Regions from separate parts of the Pradoshia sp. Z5_111 genome, predicted to be linked through region 1. Evidence: riboswitches for the same ligand, from Rfam matches in the RefSeq annotation. Region 1 holds a riboswitch; the other holds the start of a gene.
The links. A riboswitch is a leader RNA that binds a small molecule or an ion and turns the genes downstream of it on or off. The one in region 1 is predicted to bind S-adenosylmethionine.

Region 1 (3,217 bases):
CCATATTACCTGTATAATAGACAGCTTTACCCGTCCTGGAATTTGTGAGCGCATAGCCGAGCATAGAATCGACGCCCTCTTTAGGACTCGTGAAATCAGTGAAATAATACATATCTCCATTTTCATCAAAGATCGGACTTACATTCGCCTCGGTACCCTCATCAGAAGGCAGTTTAACATCTGATTTTCCAAACAGGCTATTCCAATATCCATGAATATAATTTCCAAAGTAGCTGTTTTGTGTACTGACGACCTCTGGTGCAACCGAACCATCAATAAATTCAGGCGCTTCAGAAAGGGTATAAGAGTTGGACTTCCCAGTTTTGGCATCCATCACTACAACACCTTTTACCTGGAAGCCATTTCTGGCAGAGACAAAATCACCATAAGAACGAATATAAAATGGTGTGCCATTATCATCTACTTCAAGCTGTGAATCCCCATAGAATATGTAGGATGGGTACTGTAGACGAATACGGCGCTCTGTTTCTTTATTGAAGAATGCAGAAGGAGTGTAGATCATTTCTGCCTCAATAAATTTAGGGTTGGCTGATGAATCTGTGGCACTTAATATAAAGTATCCAGGAGTTTCTTTCCCTTTCAGCCATTTGAAGAATCCTGAAAATTCGACTGGAGCAATATAAACATACTCACCATTTACTTTTTGGATTTGCAAATTTCCTAATTCGTAGTAGCTCGTATTTGGTACCTGGCCAAATGCTTTTTTCATTTTATTGCGGGCGTATTGAGGAGGCACGCTGGCCGGCTTTTTATTTTCATCAAATGTTTGTATTTCTTCTTTGACGTCCATTTTGGCTATTGTATACTTTTCATCAGCATTAAACAGAAATGCTGTTAAAAAATAGAGGCCGACAAGCAAACTACCTGCAAATAAAATACCTTTAATAGTTCTCTCCATACCCGTAGCAATCATTGAACCCAATAGAGTTAGTATGATGACGTAAATCCAAAGAGAGGAGATAGTTTGATCCAAAAGGGTGAAGTAATAAAATAAAAATGCTCCAATTGTGATTAATGCAGCTAAACTGACAAAAACAAGTAGCCTAGTTTTCCCCTTCATGTGGATACGTAATTTTTCATTATTTTTGAATGGCACAAGAATAAGTGCCGATATAACCCCAATGATAATGGAATAGATGAAGATATTTCCCATAAAGTACCCCTCCTTATTTTTTTCATAATTTCCCTTAATATCCTATACGAATAACTGACCACAATGATTCATGAATTGGAAATATTCATGAATTTTAGTTGCTGTAACTTGATTTAGGGTATTCTTTATTATAAATCAAAAATATTTTAAATATTATAAATTATTATTGACATTGCTAAACAAGATAGGATATAGTTGGAAACATCAAATTTAATTGAATAGCAAGCGATTCTTATCGAGAGAAGTGGAGGGATTTGGCCCTATGATACTTCGGCAGCGGATTTTTACTATGGTAAAAATACTGTGCTAATTCCAACAAACATCTGTTTGAGAGATAAGAGGAAGCTTTAAGCGAACATATTTCTACTTGTCTTTTTATGTATATGTTCATACAAAGCCTCTTCTGTCTAATGACAGAAGGGGCTTTTTGCATTTCGAATTTTTTAGGCCTGGAGGAGAGAACATGATTGAGTTTCGAAACATAAAAAAGTCATATCAAGCAAATGGTCAAAGCGTAGATGCTCTGAGAGGCATTCATTTAACGGTTGAAAAAGGGGATATTTTTGGAGTGGTAGGATACAGCGGGGCCGGGAAAAGTACACTTTTGCGTTTAGTTAATATGCTTGAACGGCCTACTGAGGGGGAGGTCCTTGTGAATGGTAAATCGTTTGCCAGTCTCAAAGCAAAGGAATTAAGGGCAGAGAAAAAGAAAATCGGGATGATCTTTCAACATTTCAATTTACTTCAATCTAAGACGGTATTTGATAATGTAGCGATTCCATTGATACTATCCGGCGTTCGTAAAGAAACGATTCAAAATAGAGTTCGAGAATTACTGGAGTTCGTGGGGTTATCAGCTAAGGGTCGAAGTTACCCGGATGAATTGTCAGGGGGACAGAAGCAGAGGGTTGGAATTGCGAGAGCTCTGGCCACGAATCCATCTATCCTGCTATGTGACGAAGCTACATCGGCATTGGATCCGCAGACGACAAGGGATGTTTTAGAGCTATTGAAAAAAATAAACCGAGAATACAATATAACAATTTTGCTTATTACACATGAAATCTCGGTGATTAAAGAGATATGCAATAAGGTCGCTGTCATGGAAAATGGGAGGGTTGTTGAGCAGGGTCCTGTTCTTGATATTTTTTCCAAGCCAACCACTGAGGTTGCCAAGCGGTTTGTTAGAACAGTCATTCACGACGAGATTCCGCAGAGCTTTTTGAAATCCTTAAAGGAGAATAAACCAGCAGTTTGGAAACTTAATTTTTTGGGATCTTCGTCTGGCAAGCATCTACTTTCAACAGTGGCGAAAAGTTTTGATGTCCATTTAAGTGTTCTTTCTGCCAATATTTCTGAAATACAGGAAACCCCTTTTGGGAATTTAATCGTTGAGGTCATCGGTGAAACAGAAGAAATAAAGAAGGCGATCCAATACATAGAGAGTGAGGATGTGCTCTTGCAGGAGGTTAAGCTATCATGAATGAACAGTTTTTAGGAATGGAAATTACACTTGAACAGTTACTGATTGGATTCAGTGACACACTCTATATGGTTTTCTTCTCCTTACTATTCGCGGCCGTGATTGGATTGCCTTTAGGGATTTTACTCGTCATAACGAGAAAGGGTCACATTCTGGAGAATAAGTGGGTGTTTAATATATTGAACCCAATCATTAATATTTTACGCTCGGTTCCCTTCATTATTTTATTGGTGGCTTTGATTCCATTTACACGATTGGTTGTTGGTTCGGCGATTGGAACGAATGCCGCCATTGTACCGCTTGTATTTTATGCAGGTCCTTATATTGCCAGATTGGTTGAAAATTCATTATTGGAAGTTGATAAGGGAATTATTGAAGCAGCTCAGTCAATGGGCGCGACTGAATGGCAGATTATTTTTCGGTTTTTAATACCCGAGGGGCTTAGCTCTCTTGTTTTAACCTTTACAACAGCGACTATTGGACTGGTTGGAGCCTCAGCAATGGCAGGGGCTGTTGGTGCTGGAGGGGTTGGAGATCTCGCCCTCACCTATGGTTATCAG
Region 2 (3,217 bases), on a different contig from region 1:
ACGACGTTTCAACGATTCTCGCAAAAAACGGAATAGCTGCCACTGAGAGTGATACGCTAGCAGCTGTTGGTCCAATCGTTGTCTTTACAACAAGTTCGGTCAACGGCATAAGAGCAACCAACAAAATTATAAATGGAATAGATCGGACCAAATTGACGACGAATCCTAAGATCCTCTGAACCGTTTTGTTTTCCCAAAATAAACCCTTCTCCGTCACATATAATAGAATTCCGACTGGCAAACCAATCACAATTGCGACAGCTAACGAAATAGCAATCATGTAAATCGTCTGCAAAAATGCTGTGTTAATTTCAGGGATAAGCTCTATAAAGTGGTTGAAATCAAAGCCCATGATGGAACACCTCCACTTCTGCCTCTCGACTTTCTATATAAGAGATCGCATTATTAATCTCTTCCTTCTGTCCGCGAAGCTCCATGATAAAAATACCTAAAGGCAATTCCTGAATATATTCAATTGAACCATGAAGAAAATTGCCTTTTACATTAAATTGCTGAAGCATATCCGATATGACTCCCTCACCAGCAACCGTACCCCTGAACGTCACCTTTACAATCGGACCCTTGCAGCTTTGGTAAATAGAATCCGGTATTTCAAAAGAAACAACACTGTTGATGAATTCCTTCGTAATATCTGCATGAGGTTTAGCAAAAATATCATACACCGAGCCTTCCTCAATGACCTTGCCTTCCTGCATAATCGCCATGCGATTACATATTTCCTTGACCACATTCATCTCATGCGTAATCAAAACAATCGTAATATTTAGCTCCTTATTGATTTTTTTCAACAAATTCAGTATGGACTTCGTTGTTGTCGGATCTAAAGCTGAGGTGGCCTCATCACAAAGGAGTACTGTCGGATTATTCGCTAATGCCCTCGCAATTGCTACACGCTGCTTCTGTCCTCCACTTAGCTGTGAAGGGTACACATCACGTTTTTCGGCTAATCCAACCATTTTCAACAGCTCTTCTACCCGTTCTTGTATTTGAGTCCGTGGAACTTTTGCTGCCTTTAAAGAAAAAGCTATATTTTCAAAAACCGTTTTCTGGCTAATAAGATAAAAGTGCTGAAAAATCATCCCGATTTTCAAGCGTGCATGACGCAATTGCTTGCTTCTCAGCTTAGTCAAGTCAACTCCATCAACTGTGATATTGCCCGATGTTGGACGCTCCAACAAATTAATACAGCGAAGCAGCGAGCTTTTACCTGCTCCTGAGTACCCAACAATCCCAAATATCTCCCCTTTTTGAATGGTTAAGGAAACATTATCAACTCCATTTACTACGCCGCTTTTATTTTTGTAAATCTTATTAAGATTCTGAATTTTTATCATATGCCGCCCTCTGTCTCTACACATTTTTTGAAACAAAAATGCCCCTCTCATCTGAAAGGGGCATCGAAATACATCTATCTCGACTTATCTTTCAGAATGTATACATTCTGCAGGAATTGGCACCTTCCCTATAAGGGGGTTGCCGGACGTCATAGGGCCTAGTCCCTCGGTCACTCTCGATAAGTTTTAGCTTTATTTGATTTGTTTATGATATTACAGACTTCAGAATAGTCTGTCAACAAAAAACTTTTTAATATATAATCTTCAGTCGCTTTCTTTATTGCAATATCTAAAAAATATTCCAAAAAAATTTCTCGAACCTTGTCCACTACATCGTATGAAAAATACTTCCCATTCTTCTTCGTGGCAACCGAATTAACGACAATATTCACACTCTATATTTTCGCAAGACGATTGAATAATACTTTCGTTCGCTCAACATTTTCATCTGCCAATCGAACAAGCTCATTTAAGGCATAGTCGGCCCCATATTCTCTATTTCAAAAATACAATCACTTCCCAAAGGACCATCAAACGTTTCCCCATAATCTATGACTCAGCAAATCTAATAACCATTTACTACCGCTATTCTCAAAATCTTTCACCTCACTATAGACATTTCTAAAAAAAGGTTATAGAATTTTACATATTATTTAAATATTCAAAACTATTCTCTCGTCGCAAAGGTGAATTATATGACATATTCAGAGCGCTTAAAAAAACTGCCAGTCCAATTTTTTGCAACACTTGTCCAAAAAGTTAACAGCGCTATAGCTGAAGGAAGAGATATTATTAACCTAGGACAAGGGAATCCTGATCAACCTACTCCCAGGCATATTGTCAAAGCCCTGCAAGTAGCGGCTGAAGATGCACAAACTCACAAATATTCTCCATTTCGAGGTTTGGATGAATTGAAAGAAGCTGCGGCACAATTTTATCAAAAGCATTACGGCGTCGAGGTTGACCCTGAAACTGAAGTTGCCATCCTTTTTGGAACGAAGGCCGGGCTAGTTGAACTACCAATGTGCTTGCTCAACGATGGTGAGCTAATGCTCTTGCCAGACCCAGGCTATCCCGACTATTTATCAGGAGCCGTGTTAGCAAACGTAAACTATGAAACTTTTCCACTAACAAAAGATAATCAATTTTTGCCGGATTATAAAAGCATTCCTTTAGAACAAAGGACCCATGCAAAGCTAATGTATTTAAACTACCCAAATAATCCGACTGGAGCTACCGCCGATCATGCCTTTTTTGAAAAAACAGTATCATTTGCAAAAGAAAACAACATTACCGTACTTCATGATTTTGCCTATGGAGCTATTGGCTTTGATGGACAAAAACCTATCAGTTTTCTTGAAACGGAAGGTGCAAAAGAAGTCGGCATTGAAATGTACACACTCTCGAAAACTTACAATATGGCAGGCTGGCGCGTGGGCTTTGCTATCGGAAATCCAGATATCATCGAAGCACTCAATCTCATTCAAGATCATCTTTACGTCAGCCTCTTCCCGGCTGTACAAAGAGCAGCAATCGCAGCCTTGACAGGTGAGCAATCCTGCGTAGAAGAGCTTATAGATCGCTATGAACGACGACGAAACTCCCTCATTGACGCTTGCAATAAAATCGGCTGGAAAGTCGAAGCACCAACTGGATCATTCTTTGCTTGGCTTCCTGTACCGGACGGCTTTAAGAGCGAAAGCTTCGCTGATTATTTGCTTGAAAAAGCAGATGTAGCCGTTGCAGCAGGAAAAGGCTTTGGTGAATACGGAGAAGGCTATATTCGTGTCGGCTTATTAGTAGACGAAGACCGGCTAATAGAAGCAATAGAACGTATTGGAAAGCTAGGCATATTTACTTAA

Region 2: linked by a shared signal. The riboswitch ahead of AC4D4A_RS09175 (methionine ABC transporter ATP-binding protein) and the one ahead of AC4D4A_RS06535 (methionine ABC transporter ATP-binding protein) in region 1 are both predicted to bind S-adenosylmethionine.

The regions. Positions count from the first base shown of each region.
Region 1 covers NZ_JBZCPQ010000002.1:468,518-471,734, reverse strand. Annotated here, with positions in the region: gene AC4D4A_RS06540 (YrzE family protein) at 1-1,174, opposite strand, end outside; SAM riboswitch class I at 1,404-1,515, shown strand; gene AC4D4A_RS06535 (methionine ABC transporter ATP-binding protein) at 1,638-2,657, shown strand; gene AC4D4A_RS06530 (methionine ABC transporter permease) at 2,675-3,217, shown strand, end outside.
Region 2 covers NZ_JBZCPQ010000003.1:444,783-447,999, forward strand. Annotated here, with positions in the region: gene AC4D4A_RS09170 (methionine ABC transporter permease) at 1-352, opposite strand, end outside; gene AC4D4A_RS09175 (methionine ABC transporter ATP-binding protein) at 342-1,355, opposite strand; SAM riboswitch class I at 1,437-1,541, opposite strand; gene AC4D4A_RS09180 (pyridoxal phosphate-dependent aminotransferase) at 2,051-3,217, shown strand.